DNA from 4 places in the Pantoea sp. LS15 genome. Region 1 is predicted to be linked to each of the others. Evidence: predicted binding sites of a transcription regulator. Region 1 holds the regulator's gene; each other region holds the start of a gene.
The links. Region 1 encodes CRP, which controls carbon source genes, mostly activating them, when cyclic AMP is high. Its sites were predicted from a motif close to ATGTGANNNNNNTCACAT; they were not measured.
Positions count from the first base shown of each region.

Region 1 (5,650 bases):
CCCGTATCTGGATGGTGCAAAATGATCATTCCCTGGCAGGATCTGGCTCCCGAAACGCTCGATAATCTGATTGAAAGCTTTGTATTACGCGAAGGCACAGATTATGGTGAGCAAGAACGCTCGCTTGAGCAAAAGGTCAACGATGTAAAGCGCCAGCTCAAAAGCGGCGACGTGGTGCTGGTATGGTCAGAACTGCATGAGACGGTCAATATCATGCCCCGCAACGCGTTTCACGGCTGATCTTTCAACCTTTCCAGTCAGGGAGTTGCTATGTCTGCCAGACATCCGGTTATTGCCGTTACGGGGTCGAGTGGTGCGGGAACCACCACCACCAGCCTCGCATTTCGCAAGATTTTTGCCCAACTGAATCTCCGTGCGGCGGAGGTCGAAGGCGACAGCTTTCACCGCTATACGCGCCCGGAGATGGACATGGCCATCCGTAAAGCGCGCGATCTGGGTAAACACATCAGCTACTTTGGCCCGGAAGCCAATGACTTCGGCCTGCTGGAGCAAACCTTCGTCGAATATGGCAAGAGCGGCACAGGGCAATCACGCAAGTATCTGCATACTTACGATGAAGCCGTGCCATGGAACCAGGTACCGGGCACCTTTACCCCGTGGCAACCCCTGCCGGAACCCACCGACGTGCTGTTTTACGAAGGACTGCATGGCGGCGTGGTAACCCCCCATCACGACGTGGCGCGCCATGTGGATCTGCTGGTTGGCGTGGTACCGATCGTTAACCTGGAGTGGATCCAGAAGCTGACACGAGACATGAGCGAGCGCGGCCATTCGCGAGAAGCGGTGATGGACTCAGTGGTGCGCTCCATGGACGATTACATTAATTTCCTGACGCCGCAGTTCTCCCGTACCCATATTAACTTCCAGCGTGTACCGACAGTTGACACCTCTAACCCATTCGCGGCAAAAAGCATCCCGTCGCTGGATGAGAGTTTTGTGGTGATCCATTTCCGCAACCTCGAAGGCATTGATTACCCGTGGTTACTGGCGATGTTGCAGGGCTCGTTCATTTCCCACATGAATACCCTGGTGGTGCCGGGCGGGAAAATGGGGCTGGCGATGGAACTCATCATGACGCCGCTGGTGAAGCGGTTGATGGAAGGGAAGCAGATCGCGTGATCATATTCCCTCTCCCAACGGGAGAGGGTTAGGGTGAGGGCATCTACACGCACGATGCCCCACCAATCACGCCTCGATCACTTCATACGAATGGGTGATTTTTACCGCTTTCTCCAGCATTAACGCCACAGAGCAGTACTTCTCGGCAGACAGGTCCACCGCACGCGAAACTGCCGCGTCTTTCAGTTCCTTACCGGTGACCACAAAGTGCAGGTTAATATGGGTGAACAGGCGTGGCGCCTCTTCACGGCGTTCCGACGTGAGTTTAACTTCGCAATCCGTCACATCCTGACGACCTTTCTGCAGAATCGACACCACATCAATTGCGCTGCATCCACCAGCAGCCATCAATACCATCTCCATCGGGCTTGGCGCTTTATCGCCGGAGTTACCATCCATCAAAACCTGGTGTCCTGAAGCGGACTCGCCCAGGAATGTTAACCCTTCAACCCATTTCACGCGCGCTTGCATATTCATTAACTCCAACGTTGCATTTTTGGTGACAGATTACGTGTGCGTTACATTTCTCGCAATGGAAGGCGACCTGCATCATGCTGAAGCGAGACACCAGGAGACACGCGGCGAAAGCTATGCTAAAACACTCAGGATGCTACAGTAATACATTGACGTTACACATGTATGCAGAGGACATCAAACTTTACTGGCTGCGAAACGTTACGATAGCCGACTTCCCAGGGTATGGGTAAGAATTCGATTGCAACCCCAGAGTCCGGATGCATCTGATGACTCTGGTGACAGCTTATAACAGAGGATAACAGCGCATGGTGCTTGGCAAACCGCAAACAGACCCGACTCTCGAATGGTTCTTGTCTCATTGCCACATTCATAAGTACCCATCGAAGAGCACGCTGATTCACCAGGGTGAAAAAGCGGAAACGTTGTATTACATCGTAAAAGGCTCGGTGGCAGTGCTGATCAAAGATGAAGAAGGGAAAGAGATGATCCTTTCTTATCTGAACCAAGGCGATTTCATCGGTGAACTGGGCCTGTTTGAAGAAGGCCAGGAACGTAGCGCCTGGGTTCGCGCAAAGACAGCATGTGAAGTGGCTGAAATTTCTTACAAGAAATTCCGTCAGTTGATTCAGGTTAACCCTGATATCCTGATGCGTCTTTCTTCCCAGATGGCTCGCCGTCTGCAGGTAACATCCGAGAAAGTGGGTAACCTCGCCTTCCTGGACGTTACCGGCCGTATCGCACAGACTCTGCTGAACCTGGCAAAACAACCTGATGCGATGACCCACCCTGATGGCATGCAGATTAAAATTACCCGTCAGGAGATCGGCCAGATCGTCGGCTGCTCCCGTGAAACAGTGGGCCGTATTCTGAAAATGCTGGAAGATCAGAACCTGATCTCCGCCCATGGTAAAACCATCGTGGTCTACGGAACGCGTTAATTCCACTCAGACGGCGTGCCATCGCAAGGTGTCACGCCGTTTTTGTCTTTCTTCCCCATGTGGCGCAGGCTGATTTATCACCCGGAAGTTAACTACGCACTGCGACAAACGCTGGTGTTGTGTCTTCCTGTGGCCGTGGGCCTTATCCTTGGACATCTTCAGCAAGGTCTGCTGTTTTCTCTTGTGCCCGCCTGCTGCAACATTGCCGGCCTGGACACACCGCATAAGCGCTTTTTTAAACGTCTGATTATTGGCGGCTCGCTGTTTGCTGGCTGTAGCCTCGCCGTGCAGCTTTTACTGGCCCGCGATATTCCGCTGCCGTTGATCCTGACCGTGCTGGCGATGACGCTCGGCGTCACTGCCGAAATCAGCGCCCTTCATGCGCGCCTGCTTCCCGCCTCACTGATTGCGGCCATCTTCACGCTGAGCCTTGCGGGGAACATGCCGGTGTGGGAGCCGCTCCTGATCTACGCCCTGGGTACGCTGTGGTATGGGCTGTTTAACTGGTTCTGGTTCTGGCTGTGGCGGGAACAGCCCCTGCGTGAATCATTGAGCCTGCTCTATGTGCAGCTTGCTGATTACTGCGAGGCCAAATACACCCTGCTTACCCAGCACACCGATCCGGAAAAATCGTTGCCGCCGCTGCTGACACGCCAGCAAAAGGTGGTGGATCTGATCAGCCAGTGCTATCAGCAACTGCATATGCTCGCCGCCAACAAGAATCACGAATACAAACGGCTGCTGCGTATCTTCCAGGTGGGGCTGGATCTGCAAGAGCATATTTCCGTGAGCCTGCACCATCCTCAGGAAGTGCAAAAGCTGGTCGAGCGCAGTCATGCCGAAGCGGTGATCCGCTGGAATGCGCAAACCGTCTCCGCGCGTCTGAGAGTGCTGGCTGATGACATTTTATATCACCGCTATCCCACGCGTTTTAACATGGAAAAACAGCTCGGCGCGCTGGAGAAAATTGCCCGCCAGCATGAGGACAACCCGGTGGGTCAGTTTGCCGCCTGGCATTTCAGCCGTATCGCCCGTGTGTTGCGCACGCAACGTCCGCTTTATCCCCGCGATCTCATGGCCGATAAACAAAAACGTCTGCCGTTACTGCCGGCGCTCAGAAGCTATCTGTCTCTTAAATCGTCCGCTCTGCGCAACGCCGCACGGATTAGCGTCATGCTCAGTACCGCCAGCCTGATGGGCATGGCGCTGCATCTGCCAAAACCCTACTGGATCTTAATGACCGTGCTGTTTGTCACCCAGAACGGCTACGGCGCCACGCGCGTGCGTATACTGCACCGGGCGGGCGGAACGATGGCCGGGCTGATTATCGCAGGCGTCACGCTGCACTTTCACGTGCCGGAAGGCTATACCCTGGCGGGAATGCTGATAATTACGCTGGTAAGCTACCTGATTATCCGCAAAAACTACGGCTGGGCGATGGTGGGCTTTACGGTAACGGCGGTATACACCCTGCAACTGCTCACGCTCAATGGCGAACAGTTTATTGTCGCCAGACTGATCGATACCCTGATTGGCTGTCTGATTGCCTTTGGCGGCATGGTCTGGCTGTGGCCGCAATGGCAGAGCGGATTGCTACGCCAGAACGCCCACGATGCACTGGAGGCCGATCAGCAGGCCATTCGTCTGATCCTGAGCGACGACCCGCAACCCTCCCCACTGGCGTATCAGCGGATGAAGGTCAACCAGGCGCACAATGCCCTGTTTAACTCGCTCAACCAGGCGATGCAGGAGCCGGGCTTTAACTCGCACTATCTGGCGGATATGAAACTCTGGGTGACACACAGCCAGTTTATCGTCGAGCATATTAACGCCATGACCACGCTGGCGCGTGAGCATACAATGCTGACGCCAGACCTGGCGGAGCGTTATTTACAGTCGTGTGAAATTGCCTTACAGCGGTGTCAGCAGCGCCTGGAGTATGACGCACCGGGAGAGTCAGGGGATTCAAATATTCTGGAAGCGCCCGACACGCTGACTCACGGGCCAATGAGCACCCTGGAGCAGCATTTGCAGCGTGTACTCGGGCATCTGAGCACCATGCACACCATTTCGTCGGTGGCATGGCGTCAGCGTCCGCATCACGGGATTTGGTTAACGCGGATATTAAAGCGTACGGAGCATTAACCTTTTACGATTTTCTCAACTGCCGCGGCAAAGCGGGTTAATCCATCTTGAATGTCTTTGTCTTCTACCACCAGCGACGGTGCAAAACGCATCACGTCCGGTCCCGCGTTCAGCACCATCACCCCTTCACGGGCGGCGGCATGCAGGAAATCGCGCGCGCGACCTTTGTACTGCGGTTTCAGCTCGGCACCGATCAGCAGCCCCATCCCGCGGATCTCGCTGAACACATCAAACTGATCGTCAATCTGCTGCAGGTGTTTCACAAACAGCTCGCGCTTCGCGCTGACGCCGTTCAGAACCTCAGGTGTATTGATAATATCAAATGCCGCGCCCGCCACGGCACTCGCCAGCGGGTTGCCGCCATAGGTGGAACCGTGAGAACCAACGTGGAACGCGGAGGCAATCTCCTGAGTCGTCAGTACCGCACTCACCGGGAAACCACCGCCGAGCGCTTTGGCGCTGGTGAGAATATCCGGCGTCACGCCGTAGTGCATATAGGCAAACAAATCGCCGGTACGTCCCATCCCGCACTGTACTTCATCAAACACCAGCAGCGCCTGATGCTCATCGCACAGCGCACGCAGACCTTTCAGGAATTCCGGGGTAGCCGCCGTCACGCCGCCTTCACCCTGGATCGGCTCGACAACAACCGCGCAGGTGTGGTCGTCCATCACTGCTTTCACCGCATGCAGATCGTTAAACGGCACATGGACGATGTCAGCTGGTTTCGGGCCAAATCCGTCGGAATACTTCGGCTGGCCGCCGACGGAGACGGTAAAGAAGGAGCGTCCGTGGAAGGCATTGTGGAAGGCAATGATTTTGGTTTTGTACGGGCTGTGGCGCGTGGTTGCGTAGTAGCGCGCCAGCTTGAAGGCGGTTTCGTTGGCTTCGGTGCCCGAGTTCATGAACAGCACGCGCTCGGCAAACGTCGCATCAATAATCTTGCGGCC
Region 1 is NZ_JAAVXA010000011.1:130,511-136,160, reverse strand. It holds gene HED65_RS16425 (hydrolase) at 1-25, shown strand, start outside; gene HED65_RS16420 (YheU family protein) at 22-240, shown strand; gene HED65_RS16415 (phosphoribulokinase) at 271-1,140, shown strand; gene HED65_RS16410 (OsmC family protein) at 1,207-1,611, opposite strand; gene crp (cAMP-activated global transcriptional regulator CRP) at 1,923-2,555, shown strand; gene HED65_RS16400 (YccS/YhfK family putative transporter) at 2,613-4,700, shown strand; gene argD (bifunctional acetylornithine/succinyldiaminopimelate transaminase) at 4,697-5,650, opposite strand, start outside.

Region 2 (5,650 bases), on a different contig from region 1:
AAAAATAACACCGCATATGCAGTCCTTTGTCGATAAATTTGTAGAGTTCTCGGCGCGTCTGGCAAACCAGGTGCACTTGCGTTCCCTGCGCGATGCTTTCGCCACGGTAATGCCGATTTTCATCCTCGCGGGTCTGGCGGTGCTGGTGAATAATGTGGTGTTTCCGTGGATCTTTGAAGGCGACACGCTGGCACAATGTAAGCTGTGGGGGGAGGCGATAATCAACGGTACGCTGAATATCGCTGCTCTGCTATTGGCTCCAATGATTGCCTGGTCGCTGGCGCGTAACAAAGATTTCGACAATCCGGTCTCGGCAGTGGTTATCGCGGTCAGCAGTTTTATCATCATGATGCCGATGCGCTTACAGCTCACGCCCGTCGGCAGCGATACCACGGTGAACGTCACCCAGGTGCTGACGTTTGCCAATATCGGCTCCACCGGGATTTTCGCCGGGGTGTTGATAGGTTTGCTTTCAACGGAGTTGTTTATTGCTATTTCGCGCCTGAAAGCACTGCATATTTCGCTCGGGGAAAATGTGCCACCCGCGGTGAGTAAATCCTTTACCGCGCTCATCCCGACTATTCTCACGCTCTCTCTGTTTGCGGTACTGGCAGCGCTGCTGGCAAGCGTACTGCATACGGATTTGATCCACCTGATCACTACCTTTATTCAGCAGCCACTGCGGCTAATCAACACCAGTCTGCCGGGCACGATCTTTATCTACAGTTTTGGTAATTTCCTGTTCACGCTTGGTATTCATCAGTCGGTGGTCAATAGCGTGGTGCTGGAGCCGTTCCTGCTGATCAACACCAACGAGAACATGCTGGCCTTTGCTAACGGTCAGCCAATACCACACATCATCAATAACATCTTCGTGCCGACGTTTGGCATGGTGGGCGGCACGGGTAGTACCATTTCCCTGTTGATAGCAATTTTTATCTTCTCGCGCCAAAAATCGGCGAAGCAGGTGGCGCGCCTGTCGCTGGCACCTGGCTTGTTCAACATCAACGAGCCGGTCATTTTTGGCTTGCCAATTGTGTTTAATTTGCCGTTGATGATCCCATTTGTACTTTTGCCTGCCATTGGCATCTACTTTGCCTGGCTCTGTACCACGCTGGGATTAATGTCGCGCTGTGTAGTGATGATCCCCTGGACAACGCCACCCATCCTGAGTGCCTGGCTGGCGACAGCAGGAGACTGGCGTGCGGTGGTGGTGCAGTTGGCAATCATTGTTTTTGGTGTATTCTTCTACCTGCCTTTCCTCAAAATTGCAGAGAGAGTGGCGCTGAAAAACAGCGGGATAGAAAACTAGCAGAAAGGAAGGACGATGGCGGCGAAGTACATCACCATAGCGCGGGAAATTAAGAAACGCATTATCAGCCAGCAATACGCCGCCAATGAACCGCTGCCGGATCAGTTTGCGCTGGCGGCGGAGTTCAACTCCAGCCGGATGACCATCCAGCAGGCGATGCGGCAGTTGATCGTGGAAGGACTTGTCTATACCCGCCAGGGACAGGGGACGTTTATTCGCAAAAATTTCCTTCAGCTTTCGCAGTGGGATCTCTCTGGCAGTGACTACTTTGGGGCGACTAAAACGTGGGAACAACTGGGAACGGTGACCAGCCAGGTGGTGCACTTTGAGCTGCGTTTCCCGAACGAGAAAGAGCAGGCATCGCTGATGATTAACGCCGATGCGCCTGTCTATGACTTTATTCGTTTACGTTTGCTCAACGGAGAACCCATGTCGCTGGATTCAACGGTGATGCCAATGAACCTGGTCCCCGGCCTGACGAAAAGCCATCTTGAGGGCTCGGTATTTCAGTACGTCCAGGAGACGTTGGGGCTGAAAATTATGGGGTCGTACCGGATTGTGCGGGCGTTAAAACCGAATGCGCTGGACAGACAACATCTGGTCTGCGAGCAGACCGACCCTGTGCTGGAAGTGGAGCAGGTTATTTATCTGGAGGATGGCACACCACTAGAGTATGCCCACTGTCACTATCGTTACGATCATGGTGGGATCGTCATCGTGAATAACGGGTAAAAAAAAGCGGGCAACGAGGCCCGCTTTTTTAATGTTTCTCTATTAGTTCAAACGCACCGGCATACCAGAGCGGTTCTGAACGGCCTGGTCAACAATCGTCGTCTCTACGTCCGGTTGAGAGGTCACTGACTGCACTGCGCTGTTCAGCGTAACCGGTACGATTTCGTTATTGTTGATCTGATCTTCGCTGGTGGACAGCGGGTTGTGCACTTCAATGTAACGGCTGCCATCTGGCTCAGACGTGGCTTTCACCGGTTCGTTGATGAACTGCACGCGCGTGCCGACCGGTACGTTTTCGAACAAGAATTTGATGTCTTCGTTACGCAGACGCACACAACCGTGGCTGACGCGCAGGCCGATACCGAAGTTAGCGTTGGTACCGTGGATCGCGTACAGACGGCCAATGTACAGTGCGTACAGACCCATTGGGTTATCCGGGCCTGCCGGAACAACGGCTGGCAGCGGTTCGCCCGCAGCGATGTATTCCGCATGCATTTTGGCAGTAGGCGTCCAGGTTGGGCCTGCTTTCTTACGTTCAACTTTGGTGGTCCAGTTCAGCGGGGTGTCTTTGCCCAGCTGGCCGATACCAATCGGCAGCACGATTACGGTGTTGGTGCCTTTCGGGTAGTAATACAGACGCATTTCCGCGCTGTTAATCACGATACCTTCATGAACGGTATCCGGCAGGATCAGTTGCTGTGGAATATTCAGCACGGTACCTGCTTTCGGCAGATACGGGTCAACGCCCGGGTTCGCTTCCAGCATGTTGGACAGGCCCAACTGGTACTGTGCAGCGAAATACTCCAGTGGCTGAGAGTTACCTTCCGGCACCGTCACCACCTGGTTTTGACCCACCAGACGGCTACCGTCGGTTGGCAGCGGATAAGTCACCGCAGACGCGGTCTTACAAAAACCTACTACGGCTAACGCCGCCGCAAAAAGCGTTGTTAATTTCATGTTCATGTTATGCGAGGTATCTGAGCCACTCTGGCGATTAGTTGAATAAGTCTGAATTCGATGGGAGCGCATTATATGTGCATTCCCGCTAACAGGGAATTCAGATGTGTACGAAATCACACTTTTTTCGATTTTGTTAAAGTTTAGTGGATTGCGGCAACAGGGGATCTCAATTCGGAATTGTGGCATAATGCCGTGTTTATCACACTTTTCGCAGGAATCTCTCCGTGTTAGTTACCAGCAACGTCACTATGCAGTTTGGCAGTAAGCCGCTGTTCGAAAACATTTCCGTCAAATTTGGCGGCGGCAACCGTTACGGCCTGATTGGTGCCAACGGTAGCGGTAAATCCACCTTTATGAAAATTCTCGGCGGTGACCTGGAGCCGACGCTCGGCAACGTATCGCTCGATCCTAATGAGCGCATCGGTAAGCTACGTCAGGATCAGTTCGCCTTCGAAGAATTCACTGTGCTCGACACGGTGATCATGGGACACGCGGAGCTGTGGGAAGTAAAACAAGAGCGCGACCGTATTTACGCGCTGGCCGAGATGAGCGAAGAAGACGGCTATAAAGTGGCCGAACTGGAAACGCAATACGGTGAGATGGACGGTTACTCTGCGGAAGCGCGTGCAGGGGAATTGCTGCTTGGCGTCGGCATTCCGGTAGAACAACACTACGGCCCGATGAGCGAAGTCGCGCCTGGCTGGAAACTGCGTGTGCTGCTGGCTCAGGCGCTGTTCTCCAACCCGGACATCCTGCTGCTCGATGAACCGACGAACAACCTGGACATCGACACCATCCGCTGGCTGGAACAGACGTTGAACGATCGCGACAGCACCATGATCATCATTTCGCACGACCGTCACTTCCTGAATATGGTGTGTACGCACATGGCGGATCTGGATTACGGTGAGCTGCGCGTTTATCCGGGCAACTACGATGAATACATGACGGCTGCAACCCAGGCGCGTGAACGTCTGCTGGCCGATAACGCCAAGAAGAAAGCGCAAATTGCTGACCTGCAGTCCTTCGTCAGCCGCTTTAGCGCTAACGCCTCTAAATCCCGTCAGGCGACCTCGCGTGCGCGCCAGATCGATAAAATTAAGCTGGAAGAAGTCAAAGCGTCCAGCCGTCAGAACCCATTCATTCGTTTCGAGCAGGATAAGAAACTGTTCCGTAACGCACTGGAAGTGGAAGCCCTTACTAAAGGTTTCGATGAAGGCCCGTTGTTCAAAAACTTCAATTTACTGCTGGAAGTGGGTGAGAAAATTGCCATTCTGGGTGCTAACGGCGTGGGTAAATCCACCATGCTCAAAACGCTGGTCGGCGAACTGCAGCCAGATAACGGTACGGTTAAATGGTCTGAAAACGCCCAGATTGGTTACTATGCACAGGACCACGAATACGAGTTCGAAAACGACCTGACCGTCTTTGACTGGATGAGCCAGTGGAAGCAGGAAGGCGACGACGAGCAGGCGGTGCGCAGTATTCTGGGGCGTCTGCTGTTCAGCCAGGACGACATCAAAAAGCCAGCTAAAGTGCTCTCCGGTGGTGAGAAGGGCCGTATGCTGTTCGGCAAGCTGATGATGGAAAAACCAAATATCCTGGTGATGGACGAACCAACCAACCACCTGGATATGGAATCTATCGAATCACTGAACATGGCGCTGGAGATGTATCAGGGCACTCTGATCTTCGTCTCTCACGACCGTGAGTTCGTCAGCTCGCTGGCGACCCGCGTGATTGAAATTACGCCAGAGCGCGTGGTGGACTTCACCGGAAACTACGAAGACTACCTGCGCAGTAAAGGTATCGACGGCTAAAAAAAGCCCGGTGGCGCTACGCTTACCGGGCCTACGTTCTATTCCCTCTCCCGGTGGGAGAGGGTTAGGGTGAGGGCATCAGGCTGCACTACACCACCCACTCACTCCCTTCAATACCATTCACCCGCAGCGTACGTTTTTCCCCCGCCGGTAATGACACCTTCAGCGCTTTCCACGCCGGACGATAGTCCCCTCGCGCATTGATCTTCAGGTTGACGGTTGCGGCGTCACACACCATTTCCCATTCCACCCACAGCGCATTGCCGTTCTGGTAACCCCAGCTTTCGCCGTCATCTTCAAACAGCAGACCAGTGCTGGTACCAACGCCTTTTACCGGGAACAGCTTCAGCTCGCGGGTGTCGTCTTTCTCAGCATTCACATGGCTGATGCGTTCACTGATCGGCAGACCGGCCCCGGCGCGCACCAACAGAGGGAGTTTTTCCAGCGGGGCGTCGAGGTCGATCCATTGTCCACCGGAGAACCACGCGTGGGTGTAAAAGTCATACCAGCCCGTTTCATTATCCGGCAGCCAGACGCGACGTTCGCGTTGACCGGCTTCGACCACGCTTGCGACCAGGATGTCGCGGCCCAGCAGGAACTCATCGCACTCTTCAAAGGTTTGCGCATCGTGTTCGTGGTCGAGGAACGTCGGGCGCAGCATCGGCTCGTCGTCAGCATGCGCCAGCCAGAGCAGAGTGTAGAGATACGGCAGCAGACGATAACGCAGCTCAATGGCGCTACGAATGGCTGGCGTGACGCCGGGATACATCCACGGCTCGTTAACGGTATGGTCGTCATTCCACGAGTGAATGGTAAAACGTGGATG
Region 2 is NZ_JAAVXA010000005.1:114,618-120,267, forward strand. It holds gene HED65_RS10025 (PTS sugar transporter subunit IIC) at 1-1,312, shown strand, start outside; gene HED65_RS10030 (GntR family transcriptional regulator) at 1,328-2,044, shown strand; gene ldtB (L,D-transpeptidase) at 2,087-3,007, opposite strand; gene HED65_RS10040 (ABC-F family ATPase) at 3,229-4,824, shown strand; gene HED65_RS10045 (glycoside hydrolase family 31 protein) at 4,913-5,650, opposite strand, start outside.
Region 2: a site for CRP is predicted at 3,192-3,209, ahead of HED65_RS10040 (ABC-F family ATPase). Genes of this name have one in related genera too.

Region 3 (5,650 bases), on a different contig from region 1:
ACGAATCCTGGGTTTTAGAAGACAGCATCATCAAAGACGGCTCTTATAACATCGACCAGGGCGTCGGTGTCCGTGCCGTCAGCGGCGAGAAAACCGGTTTTGCCTATGCCGATCAGATTAGCCTGGCCGCCCTGGAGCAGAGTGCTCAGGCTGCGCGTACCATTGTGCGTGATACCGGCGATGGTCGTGTGAAAACGCTGGGTGAAGTGCAGCACTCTGCGCTCTATACCAGCATTGATCCGCTGCAGAGCATGAGCCGTGAAGAGAAGCTGGATATTCTGCGCCGCGTGGACAAAGTGGCGCGTGCTGCCGACAAGCGTGTGCAGGAAGTCTCTGCCAGCCTGAGCGGTGTCTATGAGCTGATTCTTGTTGCGGCGACGGACGGTACTCTGGCAGCGGATGTTCGTCCGCTGGTCCGTCTCTCCATCAGCGTACAGGTTGATGACGACGGCAAACGCGAGCGCGGTTCAAGCGGCGGTGGCGGTCGTTTCGGCTATGACTGGTTCCTGGGCGATGTTGACGGTGAAGCACGCGCTGACGCGTGGGCAAAAGAAGCCGTGCGCATGGCGCTGGTGAATCTGAATGCCGTTGCAGCACCGGCGGGGACATTCCCGGTCGTTCTGGGCGCTGGCTGGCCGGGCGTACTGTTGCACGAAGCGGTGGGTCACGGTCTGGAAGGTGACTTTAACCGTCGCGGTACGTCTGTATTCAGCGGCCAGATGGGGCAGCTTGTCTCGTCTGAGCTTTGCACCGTGGTGGATGATGGCACCATGCGCGATCGCCGTGGCTCGGTGGCTATCGACGATGAAGGCACGCCTGGACAGTACAATGTGCTGATCGAAAACGGTGTGCTGAAAGGCTACATGCAGGACAAACTCAACGCGCGCCTGATGGGCGTAGCGCCAACGGGTAATGGTCGTCGTGAGTCCTATGCGCATCTGCCGATGCCGCGTATGACTAACACCTACATGCTGCCGGGCAAATCCACACCGCAGGAGATTATCGAATCCGTCGATTACGGTATCTTCGCACCAAACTTTGGTGGCGGCCAGGTGGACATCACCTCCGGTAAATTTGTCTTCTCTACCTCAGAAGCGTATCTGATTGAGAAGGGCAAAGTGACCAAAGCGGTGAAAGGTGCGACGCTGATTGGCTCCGGTATTGAAGCCATGCAGCAGATCTCCATGGTCGGAAACGATCTGAAGCTGGATAACGGTGTGGGCGTCTGTGGTAAAGAGGGCCAGAGCCTGCCGGTTGGCGTAGGTCAGCCGACGCTGAAAGTCGACAATTTGACGGTGGGTGGCACCGCTTGATCTGACGATGCATAAAAAAATGGCGCTACAGAGGTAGCGCCTTTTTTTTAACGCAAGTTACCTAATGGTATTTCCGGATCGGGCTCGTGTGTGATGCGATTACGCAAATCACGACGAATGATTTCGATCGACCAGAACCACACTAAATGACCCACGATTTCTGAGACGTGTTCGTACCATGGAAGTTCGAACAGCGGCGGTGTCAGACCCATCAGCGGGAAGGAGATCATGTGGACAAAAAGCTGGGCTAACGCACCTGCAAGCAAACCTTGCCAGAGTTTAATTTTCGGGAAGACTTCCGCAACTACACAATATCCTACAGCGAAGACAATTGAGAAAATAATATGTGTTACGCCGACCCAGTTAAATATATGTCCGGCAAATGTATAAACCGCCGCGTTAGGATCGGCAATACCCAGCCAGTCGCGTAAAAATACATAAGGTGGGTTGAGAAAATTGCGCGAACAATCAATCTGACTTGCGGCTCTAATTAATTGCTCTGGTCCGCATGCGCCAGTGAATAAATCGGTGGGACTACGTGGCGGAAGCGGAACCTCGGCTCCCCATTTCACGAAGGCCGAGACAATCCCGGCTATCAAACCAATGAACGCGGCGAGTCCATAGCGCCTGCGCGAAGGTGGTGTTTGTTCAAATATATTCATTTCTTTTCCTTGTTTAATGTCATCCTGTGAAATACATTTTATTATTCATATCAGTAACAAATTAATAACAGTCTGAATGACAGACTTCTTATAAGGTAATGGGAGGGTAACTGAAGTGTCAATTAGCTATTACTGATAGTGGCGAGGGAAAATTCCTGAATGAATGCGCGTCTCATCCAGGACATATTCGTGCAAAATATGTGTTCCGCGACTAATAGATTATTCCTTACTTCTTCCGCGCATCCCCTGAAATAACTCCGCCACGTCCACAAAATAGTCGGTCAGATAGTTAATACACACCTGCACCTTGAGTGGTAGCTTGTCTTTTTCTGTGTACAGGGCATACACCGGGCGCGGATCGGACTGGTAGCGAGGGAAGAGGATCTCCAGTACACCGCTGTTGATCTCGTTGATCACCCACATCAACGGCACGTAGGCGATCCCGGCTCCTGCCACTAACCAACGTGAAATGGTCATTGGATCGTTGGTGATAAACCGGCCTTCTGGCAACAGTCTGGTGGAGAGCCCTTCCGGAGCAATCAGTTCGAATTCATTATCCGGTCGAACGCTGTATTCCAGCCATGAGTGGTTGGTGAGGTCGGCGGGTTTCTCAGGGACCCCGTACTGCGCCAGATAGCTTTTCGAGGCGCAAACCACCATCGGCATGCTGCCCAGCCTGCGCGAGAAAAGGCTGGAATCCTGCAACGCTCCAACGCGGATAACCACATCCAGACCATCGGCAATCAGATCCGGCGCCGGAATACCTGTCACCAGATTCACGGTTAATCCGGGATACTCTTTCAGCATGTCCGCTGTCATGGCAGCGAGGACATTTTGTGCCATAGTTGAAGAACAACCGATGCGCAGTGTGCCGATAGGTGTGTTGTTGAAAGCATAGAGTTGTTCGTGGACATCCTGCACTTCAAGCAGCATGCGGCGACAACCCTGATAGTAAATTTTACCCGCTTCTGTCAGCCCAATGCTGCGGGTACTGCGATTGAGCAGCTTGACCTGAAGCTCATCTTCCAGTTTGGACACCGTCTGGCTGATTGAAGAGACGCTCATCTGAAGCTGGCGTGCAGCAGCGGTAAAAGAGCCCAGTTCAACCACTTTGGCGAAAACCGACATGCGTTTTAAACGTTCCATTGTTCACTCTGGCTTAAAAGTGATTTAGATCACATATTATAGATAACAGCATAACAGTTACGTTAATATATTATTAATTACTTAACGGCTGCGCCATTCTCGCCCGGCATATCTTGCTCTCCTGCGATGGCGTGCGCTAAAAAATTCTGTAGCCTGCACTCTCTCTTATCAAGGTCAACATGAGTCTGTTTCCCGTTATCGTGGTGTTCGGTCTGTCGTTCCCACCGATATTTTTCGAGCTTCTTTTATCACTGGCGATCTTCTGGCTGGTGCGCAAGGTGCTGGTTCCTACCGGGATCTACGATTTCGTCTGGCACCCTGCATTGTTCAATACCGCGCTGTATTGCTGCCTGTTTTACCTGATATCGCGCATGTTTGTCTGAGGTTGACGTGAAAACACTAACAAGAAAAATCTCCCGAACCGCCATCACCATGGCGCTGGTTATCCTCGCCTTCATCGCTATTTTTCGGGCCTGGGTCTATTACACGGAATCACCGTGGACACGTGATGCGCGTTTCAGCGCCGATGTCGTGGCCATAGCCCCCGACGTGGCTGGCCTTATCACGGCGGTCAACGTTCACGATAACCAACTGGTAAAAAAAGATCAGGTACTGTTCACCATCGATCAGCCTCGCTACCAGAAAGCACTGGAAGAAGCGGAAGCTGACGTGGCCTATTATCAGGCGCTGGCGGCAGAGAAACGCCGTGAGGCTGGCCGTCGTAACCAGTTGGGTGTTCAGGCCATGTCCCGCGAAGAGATCGACCAGTCCAATAACGTGCTGCAAACCGTGCTCCACCAGATGGCCAAAGCGCAAGCGACGCGCGATCTGGCAAAGCTCGATCTGGAGCGCACCGTAATCCGCGCGCCGGCGGATGGCTGGGTCACTAACCTTAATGTCTATGCCGGGGAATTTATCACCCGCGGCTCAACGGCCGTGGCGCTGGTTAAACAGAACTCCTTCTACGTGCTCGCCTATATGGAAGAGACTAAGCTTGAGGGCGTGCGTCCGGGTTATCGTGCCGAAATTACACCGCTTGGCAGCAACCGCGTCTTTAAAGGCACCGTCGACAGCGTCGCCGCAGGGGTGACCAACGCCAGCAGTTCTAAGGATGCAAAAGGGATGGCGACGGTGGACTCTAACCTGGAATGGGTACGTCTGGCTCAGCGTGTGCCGGTGCGTATCCATCTGGACGAACAGCAGGGAAATGTTTGGCCTGCGGGTACCACGGCGACGGTGGTGATTACCGGCGCTAAAGACCGGGATGCCAGCCAGGAGTCGATGTTCCGTAAAATTGCCCACCGTCTGCGCGAGTTTGGCTAATCGCTATGGGTATCTTTTCCATCGCCAACCAGCACATTCGCTTTGCCGTGAAGCTGGCGAGTGCCATTGTGCTGGCACTGTTTGTCGGCTTCCACTTCCAGCTTGAAACCCCGCGCTGGGCGGTGCTGACGGCGGCAATTGTCGCGGCTGGTCCGGCATTCGCGGCCGGTGGTGAACCTTACTCTGGCGCGATCCGCTATCGCGGGATGCTGCGTATCATTGGGACGTTTATCGGTTGTTTCGCGGCGCTGACCATTATTATTTTGATGATCCGCACCCCACTGCTGATGCTGATGGTGTGCTGTATCTGGGCGGGCTTCTGCACCTGGGTCTCGTCTCTGGTGAAAGTAGAAAACTCCTACGCCTGGGGACTGGCGGGTTACACCGCGCTGATTATCGTCATCACTATCCAAAGCGAGCCGCTGCTTGCACCACAGTTTGCGGTGGAGCGTTGCAGTGAGATTGTGATTGGTATTGTCTGCGCGATTGTTGCTGACCTGCTTTTCTCCCCTCGCTCTATCAAGCAAGAGGTGGATCGCGAGCTGGATGCGCTGATTGTTGCCCAGTACCAGCTGATGCAGCTCTGCATCAAGCATGGTGACAGTGAAGAGGTGGATAAGGCCTGGAGCGGGCTGGTACGTCGCACGCAGGCGCTGGAAGGAATGCGCAGTAACCTCAATATGGAGTCTTCGCGCTGGGCCCGGGCGAATCGTCGCCTTAAAGCCCTCAATACGGTCTCCTTAACGCTGATTACCCAGGCGTGCGAAACCTATCTGATCCAGAACACCCGTCCGGAAGCGGTCACCAATACCTTCCGCGAACTGTTTGCCGAGCCGGTGGAAACCGTGCAGGACGTGCATAAGCAGCTTAAGCGCATGCGCCGGGTCATTGCCTGGACAGGGGAACGTGACACACCTGTGACCATCTACACCTGGGTCGGGGCTGCGACGCGTTACCTGCTGCTGAAACGCGGCGTGGTTAGCAATACCAAAATCAGCGCGACGGAAGAAGAGGTGCTGCAGGGAGAAGTGGTGATTAAGGCGGAATCCGCCGAGCGTCATCACGCGATGGTCAACTTCTGGCGTACGACGCTCGCCTGCATGCTCGGTACGCTGTTCTGGTTGTGGACCGGCTGGACGTCCGGCAGCGGTGCAATGGTGATGATCGCCGTTGTGACTGCACTGGCGATGCGTCTGCCTAACCCGC
Region 3 is NZ_JAAVXA010000007.1:203,943-209,592, reverse strand. It holds gene tldD (metalloprotease TldD) at 1-1,313, shown strand, start outside; gene HED65_RS12980 (YagU family protein) at 1,361-1,975, opposite strand; gene aaeR (HTH-type transcriptional activator AaeR) at 2,195-3,121, opposite strand; gene aaeX (p-hydroxybenzoic acid efflux pump operon protein AaeX) at 3,301-3,504, shown strand; gene aaeA (p-hydroxybenzoic acid efflux pump subunit AaeA) at 3,512-4,444, shown strand; gene aaeB (p-hydroxybenzoic acid efflux pump subunit AaeB) at 4,450-5,650, shown strand, end outside.
Region 3: a site for CRP is predicted at 3,139-3,156, ahead of aaeR (HTH-type transcriptional activator AaeR). Genes of this name have one in related genera too.

Region 4 (5,650 bases), on a different contig from region 1:
TGGCCTTGATGCGCGGCATCTCCACCACCTCGATATGCATGGCCAGCAGGTCGTGCAGCGTCTGGTTGTACTGGCGGGTGATATCGCAAAACGGCTCCGAGCCGATAAAGCGATGGGTTATGCCCAGTGCCGGGGCGATGAAGTCGCGGAAGATCAACACGTCGATTTCGCTCCACGCCTGCTGCACTTTGCCGGTCTCTTTCAGGAAATAGGCCGGAAATGTGGCGCGGGAGATGATGTACTGCGAGCCTTCATGCACTAACACATTCGTCAGATGCGCGACACCCGCCCGCACCATCTCGATGCGTGCGCTGAAGGGGAAGAACGAGGCGTCTTCGCGCACCACGAACAGATGCAAGGCATCGCACTGCTTCGCTGCCTGCTCCACCAGATGACGATGGCCAAGGGTGAACGGATTGGCGTTCATTACGATCGCGCCAATCTTCTCCCCGTTCTGACGTTGACGCCTCAGAGAACGACAGTAGCGCTCAATCCCCTGCGGGGTGTTCTCCATCAGTACGGCGTTGTTGCCGCTCTGCGCAATCGGCCAGAAGCCGCTGCGGGCAAAACGCTCCCGGTTACACGGACGGGTGCAGAGGAAGAGGTGAAAATGGCCGCGCTCCAGCGCCGCATTCTGCACCTCCGCCAGTAAACGCGCGCTGAGGTTCTCGCCACGAAGCTGCTCGTTTACGGCCACACACTTGATGACGTTGGCAGCGAGCCCGGCGCAACCCACCAACTGCGTGCCGGACCAGGCTTCGACAAACAGCTCAATGTCGTTGTCCAGGCCAAGGCCGCTGTCTGCCAGCAGGTAACGGATCTGGCTTAAGCGTTCCGGGTGCTTCGCCACGAGGGTGTGACGAAAATCAATGGGTTGCGATTGCATACTGCCGCCTTACTTAGTGTGCTACCGCAAGCCCGGTGGCTGGCGCTTCCATGATCACATTGCTCAGATGACCGATATGTTCGATCTCTACCTCAATGCGATCGCCCTCTTTCATAAACAGCGGCGGGTTGCGTTTTTTACCCACCCCGCCAGGGGAGCCGGTGATGATCACATCGCCTGGGCTGAGGCGGGTAAAGGTGCTGATGTACTCGATCAGCTCCGCCACCTTGTGGATCATGCTGCTGGTGTTGTCCTCCTGCACCATACGGCCGTTCAGCCAGGTGCGGATCGCCAGTTGATGCGGGTCAGGAATTTCATCGGCAGTTGCCATCCACGGACCAAATGCTCCGGTCTGACGCCAGTTTTTCCCGGCGGTGAACCAGGTGTGCTGCCAGTCGCGGGCGGAACCGTCCATGTAGCAGCTGTAACCTGCAACGTGGCGCAGCGCATCGTCACGGCTGATGTTCTCCCCGCCTTTACCGATGATCACCGCCAGCTCGCCTTCGTAGTCAAATTCGCTGGAATGGCGCGGTTTCAGTACCGGCTCGTTGTGGCCGGTCTGGGAATCCGGGAAGCGCACAAACAGCGTCGGAGCCGGGTTATGCTGGTCAAACTCCTTGCGCTTGTCGGCGTAGTTCATGCCCACGCAGAGGATTTTTTCCGGCTGCTCAATCACCGGTAAGAAGGTGATTGCATTCAGAGGTACATCCACGGCATCGTTCAGATAACGGGTGGCCTGTGCCAGCCCGTTGCCCTGCAACAGCGCTTTAAGGTCGCTGTAGCGGTCGCCCAGACGGCGACCTAAATCAATTACACCTTCGGCCTGCACGATGCCGTAGCTGCGTTTTCCCTGATATAAAAAGCTTGCGAGTTTCATTGTTCTTTCCTGAAAACTTAAACGAGGAAGTTGCCCAGAATCAGCAGTGAGATAGAGACGTTAATCGCGCCGCCGATACGGGTTGCAATCTGGGCGAATGGCATCAGGCTCATACGGTTGCCTGCGGTCAGGATCGCCACATCGCCGGTACCGCCCTGGCCACTCTGGCAGCAGGAGACGATGGCGACATCAATCGGGTACATACCAATCTTTTTACCGACGAAGAAACCGGTCGCCACCAGTGCAGAAACCGTGCTGACGATGACTAACAGGTTGCTCACTGTGAACGCGGCCACCAGCTCATGCCACGGGGTGATCGCCACGCCAACGGCGAAGAGAATCGGGTAAGTTACTGAGGTCTGGAAGAATTTGTAGACCACCTGAGAACCTTCCAGCAGACGCGGAGAAGCACCGTTGCACAGCTTCACCAGTACCGCCATAAACAGCATGCCAACCGGTGCAGGCAGACCAATCAGTTTGTGACCGAGCATCCCCAGCATGTAGAGTAGTACCGCCAGCAGCGCGCCAGAAGCAATCGTGGTGACATCCGCTTTACCGGAGAAGGCAGGTTGAGAGACGGTGGTATCCGCATTGGCGCGGTTTGGCATCAGTTGGCCTTCACCGGTCAGATGTGGGTAGCGTTTACCCAGTTGGTTCAGGCAGCCGGAGATAATGATTGCCGTCAGACCACCGAGCATCACCATCGGCAACACGCGACCGAGCGCCACACCCTGGTCCATATGCAACAGGGTGGCATAACCGATAGAGAGCGGGATCGCCCCTTCCCCAACGCCGCCCGCCATAATCGGCAGAATGATAAAGAAGAAGATCTGGAATGGCTCAAGACCCAGCGCCAGACCGACGCCCATCCCCACCAGCATGCCGACGATTTCGCCGCACAGCATCGGGAAGAAGATGCGCAGGAAGCCCTGAATCAGTACCGTGCGGTTCATACTCATGATGCTGCCGACAATGATGCAGCAGATGTAGAGATAAAGAATGTTGGTAGATTTGTAGAACTTGGTCGTGGACTCGACCACCACATCCGGCAGCAGGCCGTAATAGACCAGCGCGGAAGGGATAAAGGTGGCGCAAATCGCCGCCGCGCCGAGTTTGCCGACAATCGGCAGGCGTTTGCCAAACTCGCCGCAGGCAAAGCCAAAGAAAGCCAGCGTCGCCACCATCACCACGATATCACTCGGCAGTTTCCCGCCCAGACAATCAATCGCAATCAGCGCACCAGCAAGAACGAACAGCGGCAGAGGAATAATCCCGATTTTCCAGGTATCCATAATATGCCACCAGCGCTCTTTGAGCGATGGCCGCTGAATATCAATCGGGTCGTGGGTAACAGAGAAAGAATCGTCAGTTGTGCTCATAATAAGCCCCTTGGTTATTTTGTGCGTTCAGCTTAGAGTCACAAAGGCTTACTTTATGTGAGGAATGGCATATTAAAAGCGAAGTTTTAATGGCAGCTATGGTTTTAATGGTTTCTTTTATTTAATGTGATTAACACCTTATTTATTGCCGTGGTTTTTATGGTTTCTTTTCCGAACTGAACAAACAAATAACATTTTATTGTTCGGTCTGAAGCACATAAGCCTTCAGGATAAATCTTTTACAGCCCCCGCTGTGCAAGGGATCACAAGTTTTCGGCAAAGCAGTCATCCACTCGAAAAAAGATGATATATTGGCTTTCTTTGTTGCTACCTCGCGTGATAGTTATGAAAGTATCTTTCCAGATCAAGCTGTTTATTTCGCTGGTTGCCTTTTTCTCAGTACTTTTTGCGTTACTGGGTGGATATTATTATGTCGACGTCGGCAAACAGCTTTATCAGGAAATGAGTGCGCGTGCCAAAATACAGGCAGAAGAAATTGCGATTATTCCTACATTACGTGATGAAGTTGAACAAAAAGATATCAAAAGCATTCACGACTTTATGCAGAAAATAGCTTCACACAGTGACGCCAGCTTTATTGTGATTGGGGATAATAAGGGACAGCACCTTTTTCATTCCGTTTTTGCTGACAGAGTTGGCACAACGCTGGTTGGCGGAGACAACGAAGCCGTTTTACAGGGAAAAAGTATCACCACCATCCGTAAAGGAGGGTTGGGCATTTCACTACGCAGTAAAGCCCCCATTTTCAACGATGCCGGGCAGGTAGTTGGCATTGTCTCGGTAGGCTATCTCACCAGCTACCTTGAGACCGTCACCGTCAGTAAAGTCGTCAATATCCTGATTGCCGCCGTGCTGTTGCTGATAGCTCTCTTCATCTTTTCCTGGTTCTTTACCCGCAGCATTAAGAAGCAGATTTTCTCCCTCGAACCGCGAGAGATCGGCCTGCTGGTGCGCCAGCAAAAGGCGATGATGGAGTCTATTTATGAAGGGGTGATTGCCATTGACGATCAACGGCGCATTGAAGTGATCAACCAGGCAGCGCGCAAACTACTGGGTCTGAGCCAGCCAGCACGCGAACTGCGCGGGCAGTTGATTAGCCAGGTGATCGATCCGGTCCCGTTCTTCGACACGCAGACGATGCTGGCGAAAGATACCCATGATGAGATTTGCCGTTTTAACGATCTCACGGTGATTGCCAGCCGGGTACACATCATGCTTGAGAGTGAGTTACAGGGCTGGGTGATCACTTTCCGCGATCGCAATGAAATAGACTCGCTTAGCGCTCAACTCAGCCAGGTTAAGCGTTATGTCGATAACCTGCGCATCATGCGCCATGAGCAGTTAAACCGGATGACGACCTTGTCCGGCCTACTGCATATGGGGCGCTATGAAGAGGCGATTGGCTACATTCAGGCGCAGTCTGAGCACGCCCAGGAGCTGCTGGACTTTATCTCTTCGCGCTTCAGTTCCCCGACCCTGTGCGGCCTGCTGCTGGGGAAAGCCGCCCGTGCGCGGGAGAAAGGTGTCGAACTGAGTTTCGACCCGGCCTGTCGACTGGACAGACCGTTCCAGCCCCTTGGGGAGCAAGAGCTGATTTCAATTATTGGGAACCTGCTGGATAACGCCATTGAAGCGACACAACGTTCACCGCAGCCCCATGCACCGGTGGAAGTGCTGATAAAACTCAGCGAACAGGAACTGATTATAGAAGTGGCCGACCAGGGCGTTGGCATTAAACCGGAGATCCGTGACAGGATATTTGAACGCGGTATCACCACCAAAACACGCGGCGATCATGGGATTGGCCTGTATCTGATCGAAAGCTATGTCACTCAGGCTGGGGGCGCAATAGAAGTTGCCGATAATACTCCGCGCGGCGCCATTTTCTCATTGTTTATCCCTGCCACGGGAATCGCCCGGCAACTGGAAGACACCGACTATGCAACATGAACTTATCGACGTACTGATTGTTGAAGACGAGAACGAACTGGCGCAACTGCACGCGGAACTGATAAGTAAACATCCGCGTCTGAGACTGGTAGGTATCGCCTCGTCGCTGGCAGCGGCTCAGGCTGAGCTTGAAAGCAAACAGCCGCAACTCATGCTGCTGGATAACTACCTGCCTGATGGCAAAGGTATCTCGCTTATCAATAACCCCATGCTCGCCCGTACCAACTGCTCGGTGATTTTCATTACCGCCGCCAGCGATATGGACACCTGCAGCCAGGCTATTCGTAATGGCGCTTTCGACTATATCCTCAAACCCGTCTCCTGGAAGCGGCTCAGTCAGTCACTTGAGCGGTTTGTCCAATTCGCCGAGCAACAGCGCGTCTGGAAGATTGTCGACCAGCAAAACGTGGATTCACTGTATCAGTTACAGGCGAAAAACTACCGTCAGGACAACGGCAGCAAAGGCATTGAGGAAAATACGCTGGCGCGGGTGCAGGCGCTGTTTAACGAGCAGGCCACACACTGTTTTTCAGTCGA
Region 4 is NZ_JAAVXA010000019.1:63,169-68,818, reverse strand. It holds gene citC ([citrate (pro-3S)-lyase] ligase) at 1-886, opposite strand, end outside; gene HED65_RS20845 (fumarylacetoacetate hydrolase family protein) at 900-1,763, opposite strand; gene HED65_RS20840 (2-hydroxycarboxylate transporter family protein) at 1,781-3,142, opposite strand; gene HED65_RS20835 (ATP-binding protein) at 3,488-5,113, shown strand; gene HED65_RS20830 (response regulator) at 5,103-5,650, shown strand, end outside.
Region 4: a site for CRP is predicted at 3,267-3,284, ahead of HED65_RS20840 (2-hydroxycarboxylate transporter family protein). Genes of this name have one in related genera too.